Regions from separate parts of the Lysinibacillus sp. FSL L8-0126 genome, predicted to be linked through region 3. Evidence: a T-box and tRNA genes for the amino acid it is inferred to sense, from the RefSeq annotation. Region 3 holds a T-box; the other regions hold tRNA genes.

Region 1 (5,056 bases), 1.1 Mb from region 3:
TATGGCTTTCACTTACTCGATCGATCAATAAAAATCCAACTTCTAAAAAAAGATGGAGAGACAGTAAAGACCGGTGATGTGCTTGCTGTGGTAAAGGGACCCTTACAAAAATTATTAATAGGTGAGCGCGTTATATTAAATCTTATTCAGCGTATGTCCGCTATTGCGACAGCGACCCATCATGCCGTTCGAGAAACAGCTGGTACGCATGCGAAAATATGTGATACGCGTAAAACCATGCCTGGATTGCGTATGCTGGATAAATATGCTGTTAGAACCGGTGGTGGCTTTAATCATCGTAATGGCCTGTATGATGCCATCATGCTAAAGGATAACCACATTGCCTTTGCTGGTAGCATTACAAAAGCTGTTCAGGCTGCTAGAGCAAAAGTCGGTCATACTGTAAAAATCGAAGTGGAAATTGAAACAAAGGACCAGCTAGAAGAAGCCATCATTGCTGGAGCAGATATTATTATGTTTGATAACCGTAGTCCAGAAGAAATACGAGCATGGCTTCCCACTGTCCCTTCTTCTATTGTGACAGAGGCATCAGGAGGCATCACACTTGAAAATTTAAAGGCCTATGCACAATCAGGTGTTCAGTTTATTTCACTTGGTTCATTAACGCATTCCGTTAAAGCCTTTGACATTAGTGCACTCGTTCAAATGAAAGGAGATCATTCCCTTGTCCATAACTAGTTTATTACAACAAACGACACTACTTCCAGAGCATTACCGGGCATTATCAGTAAAGGAAATGGAATCTCGTATTTTATCAATAAAGCAAAAATTAGGATCTAAACTATTTATACCAGGACATCATTATCAAAAAGATGAAGTCATTCAATTTGCAGATGCAACTGGTGATTCCCTACAGTTAGCTCAATTATCTGCCGCAAACAAGGAAGCTGAGCATATCGTATTTTGCGGTGTGCATTTTATGGCTGAAACTGCTGATATGCTGACAACGAAGCAGCAACATGTCTATTTACCAGATATGCGTGCAGGTTGTTCAATGGCTGATATGGCTGATATTTATCAAACAGAACAAGCATGGCCGATTCTTCAGCAACTCTTTGGTGATACAATTATCCCGCTAACTTATGTCAATTCAACTGCTGCCATTAAAGCCTTTACGGGAAGACATGGTGGTGCCTGTGTCACTTCATCGAATGCTAAGGAGCTTGTTCAATGGGCATTTACACAAAAACAGCGTATTTTCTTTTTACCTGACCAACATTTAGGAAGAAATACTGCCTATGATTTAGGTATTCCACTTAAAAATATGGCTGTTTGGAATCCCCATAAGAATATACTTGAAACAAATGAGCCGCTTGAGAACATTCAGGTTATTCTATGGAAAGGTCATTGCTCTGTACATGAAGGATTTACGGTTCACCATACGGAGGTCGTTCGCAAAGAACATCCAACTATGCAAATTATTGTTCACCCTGAATGCAGTCGTGAAGTTGTAGCAGCTGCTGATGATGCAGGTTCCACAAAATACATCATTGAGACAATCAATCGTGCACCAAGCGGATCGGCATGGGCTATTGGAACAGAAATGAATCTTGTCAATCGCATAATGAAGCAGCATCCAGATAAACATATTATCTCTTTAAATGAAAATTTTTGTCCTTGCTTAACAATGAATCGCATTGACCTTCCCCATCTGTTGTGGAGCTTAGAAAGTATTGAGCAGGGGCAACCACATAACCGTATCCAAGTAGATGAATATACTACAGCTGAAGCACTTAGCTCTCTCGAAAGAATGCTAGCACGAGGATAATTAGGTTGCTTTAAAAGCAGAGATGGTGTAAAAAAACGTCTCTGCTTTTTATGTTCATATAACATCTATTTTGAATAGCTTAAACAACTGCCATTTTCAAATGCATCATCATCGATCCAATCAAAGAATATCCATCTATTGCTGAAATTGACATGGCTTTATGCTCTATGCTACTGTCGATTTGGAGGTGAAAATAAATGGCTTTTCAATCGAAAAATATTTTTATCAATTTACCAGTGAAAGATCTAAACAAATCCATCAACTTCTTTAAGGAACTAGGTTTTGAGTTCAATCAACAATTTAGCGATGAGACTACAGCCTCAATGATTATTAGTGAAAATATCTTCGTATTAATGATGGTGGAAGAACGATTCAAAGGGTTTAGTAAGAAGGAAATTACAAATACTACTACGTCTGCAGAAGCAATTTTATGTCTATCTGCTGAAAATCGAGAGCAAGTAGATCAATTAGTAAATAAGGCACTGGCCTCCGGTGGTAAATCTTATAGTGAACCCCAAGATCATGGGTTTATGTATGGCTGGGGATTTCAGGATGTAGATGGGCATATCTGGGAAGTAGTTTATATGGATGAAAATGCATTGAATCAAGAGTAATATTTATATCTATGAATATGAAAAAACAGTAGATGCGTGTGCATCTACTGTTTTTTAGTATGACCCGTACGGGATTCGAACCCGTGTTACCGCCGTGAAAGGGCGGTGTCTTAACCACTTGACCAACGGGCCAATGGCGGAGAAGGAGGGATTTGAACCCTCGCGCCGGTTACCCGACCTACACCCTTAGCAGGGGCGCCTCTTCAGCCTCTTGAGTACTTCCCCACATAAAAATGGCTCCGAAGGCAGGACTCGAACCTGCGACAACCTGATTAACAGTCAGGTGCTACTACCAACTGAGCTACTTCGGAATAATGATGGGCCTAAATGGACTCGAACCATCGACCTCACGCTTATCAGGCGTGCGCTCTAACCAGCTGAGCTATAGGCCCTTGGAGCGGGTGATGGGAATCGAACCCACGACATCAGCTTGGAAGGCTGAGGTTTTACCATTAAACTACACCCGCATAAATGGTGGGTCAGGACGGAATCGAACCGCCGACACTTAGAGCTTCAATCTAATGCTCTACCAACTGAGCTACTGACCCATTTCGTCCATGCTAAGCTTATTTTCTTTTGCTTATCATATCTTCTTATGAAAATAATGGCGGTCCCGACCGGGATCGAACCGGCGATCTCCTGCGTGACAGGCAGGCATGTTAACCGCTACACCACGGGACCATTTGGTTGCGGGGGCCGGATTTGAACCAACGACCTTCGGGTTATGAGCCCGACGAGCTACCACTGCTCCACCCCGCGATAATTTTATACGGTTTCGAGTTTTTAAAGCACCATTTATAAAGATTTAAAACTGGAGGAGGTAGAGGGATTCGAACCCCCGCGCGGTGTTACCCGCCTGTCGGTTTTCAAGACCGATCCCTTCAGCCAGACTTGGGTATACCTCCGTTGCAATATATAAATGGTGGACCTTGCAGGACTCGAACCTGCGACCGGACGGTTATGAGCCGTCTGCTCTAACCAACTGAGCTAAAGGTCCTTTAAGATGGCGGCAGAGGGGATCGAACCCCCGACCTTACGGGTATGAACCGTACGCTCTAGCCAGCTGAGCTACGCCGCCAGGATCTTTATACTGGTTAATTTATTATGGTGGAGCCTAGCGGGATCGAACCGCTGACCTCCTGCGTGCAAGGCAGGCGCTCTCCCAGCTGAGCTAAGGCCCCATAATTTCTTTGGAAATGGTCGGGAAGACAGGATTCGAACCTGCGACCCCTTGGTCCCAAACCAAGTGCTCTACCAAGCTGAGCTACTTCCCGTTCTTTTTGGCGCGCCCGACAGGAGTCGAACCCATAACCTTCTGATCCGTAGTCAGACGCTCTATCCAATTGAGCTACGGGCGCATTAAAAATGGTGCCGAGGACCGGAATCGAACCGGTACGGTAGTCACCTACCGCAGGATTTTAAGTCCTGTGCGTCTGCCAGTTCCGCCACCCCGGCACATTTGGAGCGGAAGACGAGGTTCGAACTCGCGACCCCCACCTTGGCAAGGTGGTGTTCTACCACTGAACTACTTCCGCATGTGCATAAGTTTTTTTATCTGGCAATGAAATAATGGTGCGGGTGAAGGGAGTCGAACCCCCACGCCTTGCGGCGCTAGATCCTAAGTCTAGTGCGTCTGCCAATTCCGCCACACCCGCTTATTATTATTTAAAAATGGTGAGCCATGAAGGACTCGAACCTTCGACCCTCTGATTAAAAGTCAGATGCTCTACCAACTGAGCTAATGGCTCTAAAAAAATGGTGCCGGCTATAGGAATCGAACCCACGACCTACTGATTACAAGTCAGTTGCTCTACCTGCTGAGCTAAACCGGCATATGGTGGAGGATGACGGGCTCGAACCGCCGACCCTCTGCTTGTAAGGCAGATGCTCTCCCAGCTGAGCTAATCCTCCTGGGTATTATGCCTAGCGACGTCCTACTCTCACAGGGGGAAGCCCCCAACTACCATCGGCGCTAAAGAGCTTAACTTCCGTGTTCGGTATGGGAACGGGTGTGACCTCTTTGCCATCATCACTAGACTTGCACATGGATGTGCTGGCTTCTGCGTTGCAACATGGATGTTGCGTTCTTAGCAGAAGTTCCTTTATATCAGCTTCAAAATAAATGGTGTCTTGAAGCTCTCTTTTTTGAAAGAGTTGTTCTTTCAAAACTGGATAAACGGTTCATTGAATGGTTCAAACATTTTGGTTAAGTCCTCGATCGATTAGTATTCGTCAGCTCCATGTGTCACCACACTTCCACCTCGAACCTATCTACCTCATCGTCTTTGAGGGATCTTACTTACTTGCGTAATGGGAAATCTCATCTTGAGGGGGGCTTCATGCTTAGATGCTTTCAGCACTTATCCCGTCCACACATAGCTACCCAGCGATGCCTTTGGCAAGACAACTGGTACACCAGCGGTGTGTCCATCCCGGTCCTCTCGTACTAAGGACAGCTCCTCTCAAATTTCCTACGCCCACGACGGATAGGGACCGAACTGTCTCACGACGTTCTGAACCCAGCTCGCGTACCGCTTTAATGGGCGAACAGCCCAACCCTTGGGACCGACTACAGCCCCAGGATGCGATGAGCCGACATCGAGGTGCCAAACCTCCCCGTCGATGTGGACTCTTGGGGGAGATAAGCCTGTTA
Region 2 (5,056 bases), 1.1 Mb from region 3:
AAGAGGCGGCACATTAGATACACCAGCAATTGTAGCCTTTGCGGCAGCAATTGAAAACTATCAATATGAAAGACAACATTATGAGACTTTAAGAAGATTTTTGAAAAACAATTTGCCTGAAACATGCCAATTAATAGAATGTAACCAACAATTGCCTACTATTTGTGGCGTAATGATGGATAAAATAGAGGGACAATATGTTCTTTTAAAGTTAAATGAGGCAGGAATCTGTATTTCGACGGGTAGTGCATGTGATATTCATAGTGAATCTGGAACGAAAGCCATTTTATCAATGGGTTACTCTTTGGAAGCAGCACGCCAATTTTTTAGACTATCTTTTGGAGCTTCCACTACATTTGAAGAAATTCTAAGATTGAAACAAGAGCTTTTAACTATTTAATGAAACAACAAGTGAAGGGTTTTCTATACCCTTTCCTTGTTTAGAAATAGATTATAAGCTAAGAAAATAGGTGAAATAAAATAATTGTTTTCTTTTGAAACAACAATTGTTATAATATTTTGCAGGGCAATATTTTCTCTTACTTAGCAAAAATAACTTCAAAAAGTAATAATTTCTTTTTTTTATAAAAAAGTATTGCACAATGTGAGAAAACGTTATACAATAATTCTTGTCTTGAAGGACAGGTAAACAACTTCAAAACAAGATACATAAAGAAACTTCTGCTAAGAACGCAGAAGCCAGCACATCCATGTGCAAGTCTAGTGATGATGGCAAAGAGGTCACACCCGTTCCCATACCGAACACGGAAGTTAAGCTCTTTAGCGCCGATGGTAGTTGGGGGCTTCCCCCTGTGAGAGTAGGACGTCGCTAGGCATAATACCCAGGAGGATTAGCTCAGCTGGGAGAGCATCTGCCTTACAAGCAGAGGGTCGGCGGTTCGAGCCCGTCATCCTCCACCATATGCCGGTTTAGCTCAGCAGGTAGAGCAACTGACTTGTAATCAGTAGGTCGTGGGTTCGATTCCTATAGCCGGCACCATTTTTTTAGAGCCATTAGCTCAGTTGGTAGAGCATCTGACTTTTAATCAGAGGGTCGAAGGTTCGAGTCCTTCATGGCTCACCATTTTTAAATAATAATAAGCGGGTGTGGCGGAATTGGCAGACGCACTAGACTTAGGATCTAGCGCCGCAAGGCGTGGGGGTTCGACTCCCTTCACCCGCACCATTATTTCATTGCCAGATAAAAAAACTTATGCACATGCGGAAGTAGTTCAGTGGTAGAACACCACCTTGCCAAGGTGGGGGTCGCGAGTTCGAACCTCGTCTTCCGCTCCAAATGTGCCGGGGTGGCGGAACTGGCAGACGCACAGGACTTAAAATCCTGCGGTAGGTGACTACCGTACCGGTTCGATTCCGGTCCTCGGCACCATTTTTAATGCGCCCGTAGCTCAATTGGATAGAGCGTCTGACTACGGATCAGAAGGTTATGGGTTCGACTCCTGTCGGGCGCGCCAAAAAGAACGGGAAGTAGCTCAGCTTGGTAGAGCACTTGGTTTGGGACCAAGGGGTCGCAGGTTCGAATCCTGTCTTCCCGACCATTTCCAAAGAAATTATGGGGCCTTAGCTCAGCTGGGAGAGCGCCTGCCTTGCACGCAGGAGGTCAGCGGTTCGATCCCGCTAGGCTCCACCATAATAAATTAACCAGTATAAAGATCCTGGCGGCGTAGCTCAGCTGGCTAGAGCGTACGGTTCATACCCGTAAGGTCGGGGGTTCGATCCCCTCTGCCGCCATCTTAAAGGACCTTTAGCTCAGTTGGTTAGAGCAGACGGCTCATAACCGTCCGGTCGCAGGTTCGAGTCCTGCAAGGTCCACCATTTATATATTGCAACGGAGGTATACCCAAGTCTGGCTGAAGGGATCGGTCTTGAAAACCGACAGGCGGGTAACACCGCGCGGGGGTTCGAATCCCTCTACCTCCTCCAGTTTTAAATCTTTATAAATGGTGCTTTAAAAACTCGAAACCGTATAAAATTATCGCGGGGTGGAGCAGTGGTAGCTCGTCGGGCTCATAACCCGAAGGTCGTTGGTTCAAATCCGGCCCCCGCAACCAAATGGTCCCGTGGTGTAGCGGTTAACATGCCTGCCTGTCACGCAGGAGATCGCCGGTTCGATCCCGGTCGGGACCGCCATTATTTTCATAAGAAGATATGATAAGCAAAAGAAAATAAGCTTAGCATGGACGAAATGGGTCAGTAGCTCAGTTGGTAGAGCATTAGATTGAAGCTCTAAGTGTCGGCGGTTCGATTCCGTCCTGACCCACCATTTATGCGGGTGTAGTTTAATGGTAAAACCTCAGCCTTCCAAGCTGATGTCGTGGGTTCGATTCCCATCACCCGCTCCAAGGGCCTATAGCTCAGCTGGTTAGAGCGCACGCCTGATAAGCGTGAGGTCGATGGTTCGAGTCCATTTAGGCCCATCATTATTCCGAAGTAGCTCAGTTGGTAGTAGCACCTGACTGTTAATCAGGTTGTCGCAGGTTCGAGTCCTGCCTTCGGAGCCATTTTTATGTGGGGAAGTACTCAAGAGGCTGAAGAGGCGCCCCTGCTAAGGGTGTAGGTCGGGTAACCGGCGCGAGGGTTCAAATCCCTCCTTCTCCGCCATTGGCCCGTTGGTCAAGTGGTTAAGACACCGCCCTTTCACGGCGGTAACACGGGTTCGAATCCCGTACGGGTCATACTAAGTGCAGTAGATGAATTACATCTACTGCACTTTTTAATTGATTTGATAACATAGTTACTATAAAAATGAAGCCTTCACAGAACATCGAATCTGTGAAGGCTTGTTAATTATATAGGAAGTTAAGAAATTTTTCTCCCTTTTCCGTAGGGGATCATAAACGCATAACAAGGAACTTAGACAAATGAACTTAGACAAATGTAAGTTCTGTATTGTATAATTTTGTATTTTGAAGCTAGATGGACTAAGCTAATGATAAAGGAGGGATAGGAATGAATGAAAAATTAAAGTGGGTGCACAATCAGCTGGATAAAGCAAATGACGGAACAGCTTTACTGCCATATTTTACATTGGAACAAGTAAAGAAAGTGGGGCAATTTCTACGTACATATGAGCAATTTGAAAAGACACCTCTCCATCATCTTGATTCACTTGCTTCATGGATGGGTGTAGAAAAAATTTTGGTAAAAGACGAATCCTATCGATTTGGCTTAAACGCATTTAAAGTATTAGGCGGAGTTTATGCAATTGCGCAGTATGTTGCCAATAGACTCCAGAAAAATATAGAGGAACTATCGTTTGAACAATTAAAATCATCAGAAGTAAAAGCGCAGGTAGGAAATTTAACCTTTATTTCAACAACAGATGGTAACCATGGTCGTGGTGTGGCATGGGCGGCTCGTGAACTAGGGTATCAAGCGCGAATATATATGCCAGCTGGCAGTGCCGATGAACGTTTACAGCATATTAAAAAAGAAGGAGCCTATGCTGAAATAACGACAATGAATTATGATGAAACCGTGCGTTATTCCTCGCAGCTAGCACAAGAAAATGGCTGGGTCCTGATTCAGGATACGATGTGGGATGGCTACGAAGAAATACCATTATGGATTATGCAAGGCTACACAACACTTGTACATGAAATCGTTGAACAGATGCAGCAAGCTCCGACACATGTATTTTTACAAGCTGGTGTTGGGTCATTTGCAGGGGCAGTAGTAGCTTTTTTACAACAATATTATGAGCAGGATATTACATTTGTGTTAGTTGAGCCACATGTTGCTAATTGTTATTATGAGAGCTTTAAGGCAGGTACTGAGCAATATGTAACTGTTGGTGGAGAGATGAAAACCATAATGGCGGGCCTTGCTTGCGGTGAACCTAATCCACAGGCTTGGCGACTCTTAAAAGCCCATATAAAAATAAGCATCTCCTGTGAAGAAGAAATAGCAGCAACAGGAATGCGCGTTCTTGCAAATCCATTGGCTTCAGACTCACGTATTATAGCAGGAGAATCAGGAGCGGCTCCGTTTGGTTGCTTTTATGAATTAATGACTAATGAACACTACAAAGATTTAATACTCGACCTACAGCTAGACGAACATGCGAGGGTGTTGTTTATTAATACAGAGGGTGACACAGATAAAAAGAATTATCATCACATAGTGTGGCATGGGAAATATGCGAATCAATGAACAGTAAGATAGCTGGATCATTTTTAAACTACCAAAACAATGCAGAAGAAACGAACTATTGCGAAATAAGAGTATCTCGCGATAGTTTATTTTTTCCTTGCTTATTTTACGATTGTAAAAGACCTTATTAGTGAATAGTAATATGGGCAATTTTAAAAGCACCATAATCATCTATTGTAACAGTATAGGTCTTATAGCAATCATAGAATTGATAATTTTCTTGTGCATCATAAAAATCACACGTTTCGTTCATATCCACATAGTATTGACCATTTGAAAATTGTACATCTAATACCCCATTGTTTTAAATAGAAGTAATATGTAATTTCATTACTATATTTCTCTAATTTTTGATAAGCTGAACTGCCAAGTGCAAGCATATCAGCAATCCAATAAAAATCACCCTCATTGAGTGCCATCTCATAATACAAACGGAATGCTTACACGAATTGACCAGCTAGTATAGCGTCTGCTTCGTTAGTGGATTCTGTTTCAATAATAGATAGTTGACTGTTTTCATAAACATTCGCAACAGCACGAACTTCATTTGCTGAAAGTGGCTTAGCAATCCATCAAAATTGGTCAAGCATACTGTAAAGAGGGATGGAGAAGGCAAAGTTAGTACTTGTTTTGTATGACTCTCATGGTGACAATTTGGACACTTCATCCTATCACGTTCCTGTGAAATATTTATTATTCATATCGGTGTATAAAAACTCAGATTATAGATTTTTATGGAATTATATATTCTGAAAGGATGATTATAGTTCGATTAATATTTTTTATTTTGTCTTGACCTTAACGTTGCGTCAAAGTTTACAGTAGCATTAGAGGAGGTGAGCACATGGAATATTCCATTCAGGAGCTTGCTCAATTGTCGGGT
Region 3 (5,056 bases):
AAAAAGCATGTACTCATTGTGGCTTCATTGATGGTGCTATTTGGGGGAGCTCTCATCTATTCACTTCATCAGGCAAATGAGCAAGTGATTGTTTTTCATCAGGAGGTCATGGAAGAACTTGAGATCAGTTCAGATCGACAGCATTATTTAATGTATAATGCGAATGCACCTTCTACACTTCTTGGTGTAGCGGATGACATAGCTGAGGTACGCAGAGGTCGGGTTTATGCAGCCACTTTCCCTTGGAGCAGCAAGGTGATTGTGCACCTAGATAATTGGCAAAAGGAATTGACCTATGTCCGTTTTTATAATGGATGGAAGCTGGATGGGCTATACCGAGAAAGTAGTACGGAGTATCACAATGAATAAGCAAAGTGGAATTAGCCAGTTGTATTGAAGGAAGATGAATTAAAGGCTAGATTAATGGCATTGAAAAAGGGTCAGGCTACTTGGCAGCAAGAGCATCAACAGCAGGTTTTGCATGCCATGCTAGCACATATCGGTTCTACTGAAGTGAGCTACGAGATACATGGATTTAGGGCAGCTTTTATGAATGGATTTTAGAAAAAATTTGCTGAATCATCGTTGCTTCATTGAACTTTGGGATTAAAGCTTAAACCATTTATTATTCAAAGGAATCTGATTGGGTTTTTTACTCACTCGTTTACAATCTTATTGCTCGTACTTATTTTAGCTAGGGATCTACACAGATATTTTTTTATCTAAGGATAGCATGAGGCTTGTCAAACGAAGTTATGAACTTACATATCATCTGAAAAGGATGTAAGAAGCTATGTACCTGGCAAAGGATGGGCACATAGTGTGGCACATGTATCGGATGCTATTGATGAACTAGTGAAAAATCCTAAAATGAATGGATCAGCCTATGTCGCTATGTTACATGCACTTTGGTTTTTCTATTTACAACCTGCTTATGTATTTATTCATGATGAGGAGGAAAGGTTGTTAGTCCTGATTTTCGCTATGTTGGAAAAATGAAATCATCCAAATATTGCAGCAAACACTGTCAACAGTAGCCACATTAAAGGGGCAATTGGATGAAGTAAACTTTTATATCGGGCTATTTAATGTCAAAATATTGCTGAAGAGCTTTATTCAAACCAATCCGCAATCTTAATATATGACTCTCCATCAAAGTATTGTCACTTGTCTCAACGAAATTTTTTAAGGTTGTCCACTGTTGACAGACAATTGGTAATTTGTTACGATGAGTGACAATAAAAGCATACAAATTCGTTGATGAGAAAGAGTAGTGTTTCATTTTGTTCTACAGAGAGCCGACATTTGGTGGAAGTCGGTGTGCAGGTGTTACATGAAAATCCTCTCTGAGAAGATTGGCTGAATAGAGTAAGCCAATCCGGGTGTCTACCGTTAAAAAGAACACGTATGATTGTACGTTGCTGAGCGCTATTGACCATTGTGTCAATAGAATTAGGGTGGTATTCGCGGTTAACCCCGTCCCTTTCCTTGGGACGGGGTTTTTTGTATGCCTTTTATACAAAATGGATTGTATAGGAGGAACTCATATGCAGGAAGAACAAAAGAAGGAAACAGTGGTTGAACGAGAAACAAGGATTCGTGCGTTGTGGGCGCAAGAAGGAACCTTGGCAAAGTCCATCAACAATCGTGCTGGACAGCAGCCCTTTGTATTTTACGAGGGACCGCCAACAGCGAATGGTTTACCACATGTTGGTCATGCTTTTGGCAGAACAATTAAAGATGTTGTGGCACGCTATAAAACGATGCAAGGCTATCTCGTTGAACGAAAAGCAGGCTGGGATACACATGGATTGCCTGTGGAATTAGGAGTAGAAAAGGCATTAGGCATCTCTGGGAAGCAGGAAATTGAGAATTATGGGGTAGAGCGATTTATTCAGGCATGTAAAAAGAGCGTTTTTACCTATGAGCAAAAATGGCGTACCTTTACCGAGCAGCTTGGCTACTGGCTTGATATGGATAATCCTTATCTGACACTAAGCAATGATTATATCGAATCTGTGTGGCATATTTTAAGCCATGTACACAAGGAACAACTTTTATATAAAGGGCATCGTGTTTCACCTTATTGCCCTAGCTGCCAAACATCCTTAAGTTCACATGAGGTAGCACAGGGGTATAAGGATGTCAAAGACTTATCCGTTACAGCGATGTTTAAGCTTCGGGATCGCGACGAATATTTCTTAGGCTGGACAACGACGCCTTGGACATTACCTGCTAATGTAGCCTTGGCTATGAATCCATCTCTTCAATATGTACGTGTAAAGCACGAAGATAACATATACATCCTCGCTAAATCACTGGTAGAAAAGGTTTTTACAGAGCCTATCGAAGTACTAAGTGAGCATGATGGGCAAGAGTTTGCGGGTGTTTCCTATCAACCACCATTTTCTTATGTAACGGTCGAAAAAGGGCAAGTTGTCGTTATGGCGGATTACGTGACGGAGCATAGTGGAACAGGAATTGTGCACATTGCTCCAGCCTATGGAGAGGACGATTATAAAACAGTACAGCACAATGGTTTGTCCTTTGTCAATGTAGTTGATTTAAAAGGCTGTTATACAGAAGCTGTGTCTGAGCTTGTCGGACGCTTTGTAAAAGATTGTGATGTTGATATCATTAAAATGCTAGCGGCAAAAAAACTTCTATTTGCTAAAGAGAAATATGAGCATAGCTACCCACATTGCTGGCGCTGTGATTCACCTTTGCTGTACTACGCAACAGATAGCTGGTTTATCAAGATGTCAGCATTAAAGGAGCAGCTTTTACAAAATAATCAGCAAGTGACATGGTATCCAGGTCATATTAAGAACGGTCGATTTGGCAACTTCCTAGAAAATTTAGTGGATTGGAATATTAGCCGTAATCGTTACTGGGGTACACCATTGAATGTCTGGGTTTGTCGGGAGTGTGCTCATGAGGTGGCTCCAAGTAGTGTTGCAGCATTAAGAAAATTAGCTAAAGGGGCTTTCGATGAAAATTTAGAGCTTCATAAACCATTTATTGATGACATTGTCTGTACATGTCCTGTCTGTCAAGGAGACATGAAGCGGACGCCAGAAGTTATTGATGTTTGGTTTGACAGTGGCTCGATGCCATTTGCCCAGCAGCATTATCCTTTTGAAGATGTCACGACTTTTCGTCAGCAGTTCCCTGCAGATGTCGTCATTGAGGGAATCGACCAAACAAGAGGCTTTTTCTATAGCTTATTAGCGGTATCGACGTTATTTACAGGCAAGCCACCTTATAAAAATGTTCTATCGTTAGGGCATGTCTTAGATGAGCATGGGCAGAAGATGTCAAAAAGTAAAGATAATGCTTTAGAGCCTGTTGAATTAATCGAGCAATATGGAGCGGATGCTTTACGGTGGGCATTTTTAGTCGACAGCTCCCCTTGGAATCCGAAGCGTTTTTCTAAGAAAATTATCTTAGATGCGAAATCGAAACTAGTGGATACACTTGACAATACGTTTAAATTTTATGCAATGTATGCCCATATCGATGGCTTTACGTATGATGCTACAAATAAAGGGAGTCGATCACCTCTAGATCATTGGATTTTGTCTCGTCTCCATCACACTATCCAACTTGTCACAACGTTCATGGATGATTATCAATTTACACAGGCTACACGAGAAATTGCTCAGTTGGTAGAGGAGTTAAGCAATTGGTATATTCGCCGTTCACGAGCTAGATTTTGGGCAAATGGACTGACAGCAGATAAACGAGGTGCATTTAGTACGCTTTATGAAGTGCTTACATCTATTTGTCAATTGGTAGCACCGTTTACGCGATTTATTGCTGAAGACATCTACCGTCAATTATGTGGGAAAAGTGTTCATCTGGAGAACTACCCAGCATGTGACGAACAATTAGTGGATGTCAAGCTTGAACAAGAAATGGCAATGGTTTTAACAGTAGTGGAACTTGGACGCAGCATTCGCAATAGTCAGGGAATGAAGGTTAAGCAACCTTTAAGTGAACTCATTGTTGCCGTAAAAGGAGACCTGATGGATTTTCAAGTCTATAGTGAGCTCATTCAAGATGAGTTAAACATCAAAGTCTGTAGGTGGGCGCATGATTTTTCAGCCTATGAAAGCATCCAATATAAGCTGAATTTTAAAACTGCTGGAGCTGCATTTGGTGCAAAGGTTAATCAAGTAAAAGAATATGTGATGGCATTAACGAATGAAGAAAAGCAAAAGCTTCAGCATAATGGTTCGATTAATTTTGAGATGGAAGGACAACAGCTAACATTATTAGCAGCCCATGTTGTTGCTGAAGCGGTTGTGAAGGAGTATTATAGGTTAGCTGAGGATAGCACATGTCGTGTATTGATGAATGTTCAACTAACAGAAAGCTTGCTACAAGAAGGGCAAATGCGAGAATTAATTCGCACAATTCAAGACGCAAGGAAAAAATGGCAGCTACCAGTGGTCCAATATGTGTCGATTGCCTTTAACGGTAGTACAAAGGTACTTTCTATCATCCGACAGCATGAAGCAATATTACAAGCGAATGTATTAGTCAAGGCTATTCATTATGGTGAAGCGTGGTCTAAAGCGAAATCCGTTGAAACAACATTGTTTAATGAACAGCTCACGGTATTTGTCTCACTCTAAAAGAAATGCTCAGGAGGAATCCTGAGCATTTCTTAGTGTTGAAAAACAAAACAGTCAATTGAAAGGGAGAAATGGATTTCCGTTGCAGGCTACTTGCTTTCCTGTGGGCGAGCGCCGAGCCGCTTCCTCCGCTACCGCTCCGTTTAGAGGCTCGCCTGTCTCGCTATCCCACGGGAGTCAAGTAGCCTTCCACTCCACCCCACAAAAGTGTTACCTTTTTAGCAAAGGTTTTTAAATAAAGTGAAGGTGTTCACTTCTCTTTATGGAGAGGTGTTGTCACGCATCACTTCTCCACATTGAAAATAAGAGCCTATCCCCTCTAAGAATACAGATAATGGGCTATTTGATCGCTATACTACTATGAAAAAAAGTAAAGACACTTTGCAGAATGGTTGATTGGAGTGGAGCCAGCGTCA
Region 4 (5,056 bases), 2.2 Mb from region 3:
CGCTTAGAAGTGAGAATGCCGGTATGAGTAGCGAAAGACGGGTGAGAATCCCGTCCACCGTATGACTAAGGTTTCCTGAGGAAGGCTCGTCCGCTCAGGGTTAGTCGGGACCTAAGCCGAGGCCGATAGGCGTAGGCGATGGACAACAGGTTGATATTCCTGTACCACCTCCTCACCGTTTGAGAAATGGGGGGACGCAGTAGGATAGGGTAAGCGCGCTGTTGGTTATGCGCGTCCAAGCAGTAAGGCGTGTGTGTAGGCAAATCCGCACACTGTAACGTTGAGCTGTGATGGCGAGTCCGTATGGACGAAGTTCCTGATTTCACACTGCCAAGAAAAGCCTCTATCGAGGTGAGAGGTGCCCGTACCGCAAACCGACACAGGTAGTCGAGGAGAGAATCCTAAGGTGTGCGAGAGAACTCTCGTTAAGGAACTCGGCAAAATGACCCCGTAACTTCGGGAGAAGGGGTGCTCTTGAGCGTGCAAGCGCATGAGAGCCGCAGTGAATAGGCCCAGGCGACTGTTTAGCAAAAACACAGGTCTCTGCAAAACCGTAAGGTGACGTATAGGGGCTGACGCCTGCCCGGTGCTGGAAGGTTAAGAGGAGTGGTTAGCGCAAGCGAAGCTGCGAATTGAAGCCCCAGTAAACGGCGGCCGTAACTATAACGGTCCTAAGGTAGCGAAATTCCTTGTCGGGTAAGTTCCGACCCGCACGAAAGGCGTAACGATCTGGGCACTGTCTCAACGAGAGACTCGGTGAAATTATAGTACCTGTGAAGATGCAGGTTACCCGCGACAGGACGGAAAGACCCCGTGGAGCTTTACTGTAGCCTGATATTGAATTTTGGTACAACTTGTACAGGATAGGTAGGAGCCAGAGATCTCGGAGCGCCAGCTTCGAAGGAGGCGTCGGTGGGATACTACCCTGGTTGTATTGAAATTCTAACCCATGCCCCTTAGCGGGGCAGGAGACAGTGTCAGGCGGACAGTTTGACTGGGGCGGTCGCCTCCTAAAAGGTAACGGAGGCGCCCAAAGGTTCCCTCAGAATGGTTGGAAATCATTCGTAGAGTGTAAAGGCACAAGGGAGCTTGACTGCGAGACCTACAAGTCGAGCAGGGTCGAAAGACGGGCTTAGTGATCCGGTGGTTCCGCATGGAAGGGCCATCGCTCAACGGATAAAAGCTACCCCGGGGATAACAGGCTTATCTCCCCCAAGAGTCCACATCGACGGGGAGGTTTGGCACCTCGATGTCGGCTCATCGCATCCTGGGGCTGTAGTCGGTCCCAAGGGTTGGGCTGTTCGCCCATTAAAGCGGTACGCGAGCTGGGTTCAGAACGTCGTGAGACAGTTCGGTCCCTATCCGTCGTGGGCGTAGGAAATTTGAGAGGAGCTGTCCTTAGTACGAGAGGACCGGGATGGACACACCGCTGGTGTACCAGTTGTCTTGCCAAAGGCATCGCTGGGTAGCTATGTGTGGACGGGATAAGTGCTGAAAGCATCTAAGCATGAAGCCCCCCTCAAGATGAGATTTCCCATTACGCAAGTAAGTAAGATCCCTCAAAGACGATGAGGTAGATAGGTTCGAGGTGGAAGTGTGGTGACATATGGAGCTGACGAATACTAATCGATCGAGGACTTAACCAAAACGTTTGAAACATTCAATGAACCGTTTATCCAGTTTTGAAAGAACAACTCTTTCAACTGAATAAGTGAAGTGATGATGGCAAAGAGGCCACACCCGTTCCCATACCGAACACGGAAGTTAAGCTCTTTAGCGCCGATGGTAGTTGGGGGCTTCCCCCTGTGAGAGTAGGACATCGCTTCGCTTATTTTTCGTGGAGGATTAGCTCAGCTGGGAGAGCATCTGCCTTACAAGCAGAGGGTCGGCGGTTCGAGCCCGTCATCCTCCACCATTATTTTTAAAACAGTATAGTATTATCGCGGGGTGGAGCAGTGGTAGCTCGTCGGGCTCATAACCCGAAGGTCGTTGGTTCAAATCCAGCCCCCGCAACCAAATGGTCCCGTGGTGTAGCGGTTAACATGCCTGCCTGTCACGCAGGAGATCGCCGGTTCGATCCCGGTCGGGACCGCCATTTTTTTTTGCCGGTGTAGCTCAGTTGGTAGAGCAACTGACTTGTAATCAGTAGGTCGTGGGTTCGACTCCTATCGCCGGCACCATTCCCTTGGAGGGGTAGCGAAGTGGCTAAACGCGGCGGACTGTAAATCCGCTCCTTAGGGTTCGGCGGTTCGAATCCGTCCCCCTCCACCATTTTAGGGGCATAGTTCAACGGTAGAATAGAGGTCTCCAAAACCTTTGGTGTGGGTTCGATTCCTACTGCCCCTGCCAGGTATTGAGGTACTCGTTCATATACAGCTGTTATAATTTATATAGTGGCGATTGTGGCGAAGTGGTTAACGCATCGGATTGTGGTTCCGACATTCGTGGGTTCGATTCCCATCAGTCGCCCCATTTTCAAATTGGGGTATAGCCAAGCGGTAAGGCAACGGATTTTGATTCCGTCATGCCTAGGTTCGAATCCTAGTACCCCAGCCATTTTTCTTTTTTACGAGCCATTAGCTCAGTTGGTAGAGCATCTGACTTTTAATCAGAGGGTCGAAGGTTCGAGTCCTTCATGGCTCATCGTTTTTTAATGAATATTGCGCCCGTAGCTCAATTGGATAGAGCGTCTGACTACGGATCAGAAGGTTATGGGTTCGACTCCTGTCGGGCGCGCCAATAAATTTATGTTTTCGGAATGTAGCTCAGCTTGGTAGAGCACTTGGTTTGGGACCAAGGGGTCGTAGGTTCGAATCCTGTCATTCCGACCATTTTTTATGATAAATGGGGCCTTAGCTCAGCTGGGAGAGCGCCTGCCTTGCACGCAGGAGGTCAGCGGTTCGATCCCGCTAGGCTCCACCAGTTCAATATTTTTGGAGGTATACCCAAGTCTGGCTGAAGGGATCGGTCTTGAAAACCGACAGGCGGGTAACACCGCGCGGGGGTTCGAATCCCTCTACCTCCTCCATTTTGGGTCAGTAGCTCAGTTGGTAGAGCATTAGATTGAAGCTCTAAGTGTCGGCGGTTCGATTCCGTCCTGACCCACCATTATTTGCGGGTGTAGTTTAATGGTAAAACCTCAGCCTTCCAAGCTGATGTCGTGAGTTCGATTCTCATCACCCGCTCCAAAATGGGCCTATAGCTCAGCTGGTTAGAGCGCACGCCTGATAAGCGTGAGGTCGATGGTTCGAGTCCATTTAGGCCCATCATTATTCCGAAGTAGCTCAGTTGGTAGTAGCACCTGACTGTTAATCAGGTTGTCGCAGGTTCGAGTCCTGCCTTCGGAGCCACGGCCCGTTGGTCAAGTGGTTAAGACACCGCCCTTTCACGGCGGTAACACGGGTTCGAATCCCGTACGGGTCATCAAGCATGTAGCACAAATATTGTGTTACATGCTTTTTCTTTTATCAATAAATGATACATTAGTAAAGAGTGAAAGCTACGAATCCGCTATCAATGGTTCAGTAGCTTTTTTACATGACTAATATTTTGTTTCTCCTTTCTATAAGATGTCGCCCACCTCTTTTCCTTCTTCATTCACAATATCTTCTAATCATGATTCGATTCATTATAAATTTGAACAAACTATTTCATATATGCAATATGTATGTTTTTTTATAGCTATTTTCGTGGTGCTTGTCGTTTTGTTCCTCTAATATGAGGATAAGTGGAGGAATCGAAATGAATATACAGGAGATCCAGCAATTTTTAAGTTTATATCAGACAGAACAAGATGAATCAGAGCGTTGGTTAGCGAATAGATTACAACAGATTAAGAATGCAGGTGAGTACGACCCAACAACAGAGGAGCTAGCTTTTGGTGCACGGGTGGCGTGGCGTAATAGTAACAAATGTATTGGTCGTCTGTTTTGGCAATCATTGCATGTAGTAGATGCACGTGCCGTTTTAGATGAACAGGATATTTTTCAAAAACTACTGGAGCATATCGATTATGCAACAAATAGTGGAAAAATCCGTCCAACAATAACAGTATTTGCTTCGAACAGGGTGCGTATATGGAATCATCAGCTAATTCGTTATGCAGGCTATGAAACGGAAGCTGGCGTTATTGGTGATGCACATTCTATTGTTTTTACTAAAGTATGTGAATCGTTAGGTTGGAAAAGTGAGAGGACACCATTCGATGTGTTACCTCTTGTTATACAAGTAGATGAGCGAGCTCCGCAGCTGTTTACAATTCCTGTAGAATATATTTTAGAGGTGCCAATTCGTCATCCAGAGTCAGTGGATGTAGAGAAATTAGGAATGAAATGGTATGCTGTACCCATAATTTCAAGTATGCGTTTTCAAATGGCAGGCATTGATTTCCAAGCCGCACCCTTTAATGGCTGGTATATGGGGACAGAAATCGGTGCACGTAATTTAGCAGATCATGACCGTTATAATATGCTACCAGCTATTGCGGAGGTTTTTAATCTTGATACAACCAAGCAAGCTTCACTTTGGCGTGATCGTGCATTAGTGGAGCTTAATATTGCTGTCCTTCATTCTTTTAAAGAACAAGGCGTGAGCATTGTCGATCATCATACAGCTGCTCAGCAGTTTAAATTGTTTGAAGAAGCAGAGGAATCAGCAGGACGAGACGTTACAGGCAACTGGACATGGCTAATCCCACCACTTTCGCCCGCAACGACTCATATTTTCCATAAACCTTATGTCAATATTTATCATACACCCAATTATTTTTATCAAAAACCATGCTATTAACTGATTGTGGAGAGGACGAAACGCTATGTTGAATGAGCAAATTCCGAGTATCCCGTGGTTACAATTGACGACACCTTATGGAAGAGGAACGGCTATCCCTCAGCTGATTGAACAGGAGCAATATACAGAGCTAGCTGAGTTAGTGGAGCATCAAGGTACACTATGGCAGGTCACACCATGGGCTTTGCTTGTCCTTCTAAAAAAGCTTGCTAGCAAAAATACGGGGGATGTCTCTGTACAAGAAGTAGAGCTTTATTTAGCTGTGGCA

The links. The T-box of region 3 lies ahead of ileS (isoleucine--tRNA ligase). A T-box ahead of a tRNA ligase gene usually reads a tRNA of that ligase, here a tRNA-Ile.
Region 1: it encodes a tRNA-Ile, which carries the amino acid that the T-box ahead of ileS (isoleucine--tRNA ligase) is inferred to sense. The anticodon was not compared.
Region 2: it encodes a tRNA-Ile, which carries the amino acid that the T-box ahead of ileS (isoleucine--tRNA ligase) is inferred to sense. The anticodon was not compared.
Region 4: it encodes a tRNA-Ile, which carries the amino acid that the T-box ahead of ileS (isoleucine--tRNA ligase) is inferred to sense. The anticodon was not compared.

The regions. Positions count from the first base shown of each region.
Region 1 covers NZ_CP152028.1:2,596,503-2,601,558, reverse strand. The annotation lists gene nadC (carboxylating nicotinate-nucleotide diphosphorylase) at 1-699, shown strand, start outside; gene nadA (quinolinate synthase NadA) at 686-1,789, shown strand; gene MHI34_RS12775 (VOC family protein) at 1,987-2,403, shown strand; tRNA gene MHI34_RS12770 (tRNA-Glu) at 2,464-2,535, opposite strand; tRNA gene MHI34_RS12765 (tRNA-Ser) at 2,538-2,628, opposite strand; tRNA gene MHI34_RS12760 (tRNA-Asn) at 2,638-2,714, opposite strand; tRNA gene MHI34_RS12755 (tRNA-Ile) at 2,722-2,795, opposite strand; tRNA gene MHI34_RS12750 (tRNA-Gly) at 2,797-2,870, opposite strand; tRNA gene MHI34_RS12745 (tRNA-Phe) at 2,876-2,951, opposite strand; tRNA gene MHI34_RS12740 (tRNA-Asp) at 3,009-3,084, opposite strand; tRNA gene MHI34_RS12735 (tRNA-Met) at 3,088-3,162, opposite strand; tRNA gene MHI34_RS12730 (tRNA-Ser) at 3,216-3,308, opposite strand; tRNA gene MHI34_RS12725 (tRNA-Ile) at 3,324-3,400, opposite strand; tRNA gene MHI34_RS12720 (tRNA-Met) at 3,408-3,481, opposite strand; tRNA gene MHI34_RS12715 (tRNA-Ala) at 3,509-3,584, opposite strand; tRNA gene MHI34_RS12710 (tRNA-Pro) at 3,601-3,677, opposite strand; tRNA gene MHI34_RS12705 (tRNA-Arg) at 3,685-3,761, opposite strand; tRNA gene MHI34_RS12700 (tRNA-Leu) at 3,770-3,858, opposite strand; tRNA gene MHI34_RS12695 (tRNA-Gly) at 3,864-3,938, opposite strand; tRNA gene MHI34_RS12690 (tRNA-Leu) at 3,974-4,058, opposite strand; tRNA gene MHI34_RS12685 (tRNA-Lys) at 4,076-4,151, opposite strand; tRNA gene MHI34_RS12680 (tRNA-Thr) at 4,160-4,235, opposite strand; tRNA gene MHI34_RS12675 (tRNA-Val) at 4,239-4,314, opposite strand; rRNA gene rrf (5S ribosomal RNA) at 4,325-4,440, opposite strand; rRNA gene MHI34_RS12665 (23S ribosomal RNA) at 4,606-5,056, opposite strand, start outside.
Region 2 covers NZ_CP152028.1:2,604,035-2,609,090, forward strand. The annotation lists gene MHI34_RS12795 (cysteine desulfurase family protein) at 1-400, shown strand, start outside; rRNA gene rrf (5S ribosomal RNA) at 720-835, shown strand; tRNA gene MHI34_RS12805 (tRNA-Val) at 846-921, shown strand; tRNA gene MHI34_RS12810 (tRNA-Thr) at 925-1,000, shown strand; tRNA gene MHI34_RS12815 (tRNA-Lys) at 1,009-1,084, shown strand; tRNA gene MHI34_RS12820 (tRNA-Leu) at 1,102-1,186, shown strand; tRNA gene MHI34_RS12825 (tRNA-Gly) at 1,222-1,296, shown strand; tRNA gene MHI34_RS12830 (tRNA-Leu) at 1,302-1,390, shown strand; tRNA gene MHI34_RS12835 (tRNA-Arg) at 1,399-1,475, shown strand; tRNA gene MHI34_RS12840 (tRNA-Pro) at 1,483-1,559, shown strand; tRNA gene MHI34_RS12845 (tRNA-Ala) at 1,576-1,651, shown strand; tRNA gene MHI34_RS12850 (tRNA-Met) at 1,679-1,752, shown strand; tRNA gene MHI34_RS12855 (tRNA-Ile) at 1,760-1,836, shown strand; tRNA gene MHI34_RS12860 (tRNA-Ser) at 1,852-1,944, shown strand; tRNA gene MHI34_RS12865 (tRNA-Met) at 1,998-2,072, shown strand; tRNA gene MHI34_RS12870 (tRNA-Asp) at 2,076-2,151, shown strand; tRNA gene MHI34_RS12875 (tRNA-Phe) at 2,209-2,284, shown strand; tRNA gene MHI34_RS12880 (tRNA-Gly) at 2,290-2,363, shown strand; tRNA gene MHI34_RS12885 (tRNA-Ile) at 2,365-2,438, shown strand; tRNA gene MHI34_RS12890 (tRNA-Asn) at 2,446-2,522, shown strand; tRNA gene MHI34_RS12895 (tRNA-Ser) at 2,532-2,622, shown strand; tRNA gene MHI34_RS12900 (tRNA-Glu) at 2,625-2,696, shown strand; gene MHI34_RS12905 (diaminopropionate ammonia-lyase) at 2,971-4,173, shown strand; gene MHI34_RS12910 (MerR family transcriptional regulator) at 5,018-5,056, shown strand, end outside.
Region 3 covers NZ_CP152028.1:3,715,297-3,720,352, forward strand. The annotation lists gene MHI34_RS17965 (hypothetical protein) at 1-369, shown strand, start outside; gene MHI34_RS17970 (hypothetical protein) at 424-564, shown strand; gene MHI34_RS17975 (DUF2785 domain-containing protein) at 823-999, shown strand; T-box leader at 1,249-1,487, shown strand; gene ileS (isoleucine--tRNA ligase) at 1,548-4,640, shown strand.
Region 4 covers NZ_CP152028.1:1,246,486-1,251,541, reverse strand. The annotation lists rRNA gene MHI34_RS06095 (23S ribosomal RNA) at 1-1,646, shown strand, start outside; rRNA gene rrf (5S ribosomal RNA) at 1,713-1,828, shown strand; tRNA gene MHI34_RS06085 (tRNA-Val) at 1,840-1,915, shown strand; tRNA gene MHI34_RS06080 (tRNA-Met) at 1,942-2,016, shown strand; tRNA gene MHI34_RS06075 (tRNA-Asp) at 2,020-2,095, shown strand; tRNA gene MHI34_RS06070 (tRNA-Thr) at 2,105-2,180, shown strand; tRNA gene MHI34_RS06065 (tRNA-Tyr) at 2,188-2,271, shown strand; tRNA gene MHI34_RS06060 (tRNA-Trp) at 2,276-2,349, shown strand; tRNA gene MHI34_RS06055 (tRNA-His) at 2,397-2,472, shown strand; tRNA gene MHI34_RS06050 (tRNA-Gln) at 2,482-2,556, shown strand; tRNA gene MHI34_RS06045 (tRNA-Lys) at 2,571-2,643, shown strand; tRNA gene MHI34_RS06040 (tRNA-Arg) at 2,663-2,739, shown strand; tRNA gene MHI34_RS06035 (tRNA-Pro) at 2,755-2,831, shown strand; tRNA gene MHI34_RS06030 (tRNA-Ala) at 2,847-2,922, shown strand; tRNA gene MHI34_RS06025 (tRNA-Ser) at 2,936-3,028, shown strand; tRNA gene MHI34_RS06020 (tRNA-Phe) at 3,033-3,108, shown strand; tRNA gene MHI34_RS06015 (tRNA-Gly) at 3,115-3,188, shown strand; tRNA gene MHI34_RS06010 (tRNA-Ile) at 3,193-3,266, shown strand; tRNA gene MHI34_RS06005 (tRNA-Asn) at 3,274-3,350, shown strand; tRNA gene MHI34_RS06000 (tRNA-Glu) at 3,352-3,423, shown strand; gene MHI34_RS05995 (nitric oxide synthase oxygenase) at 3,742-4,788, shown strand; gene MHI34_RS05990 (hypothetical protein) at 4,814-5,056, shown strand, end outside.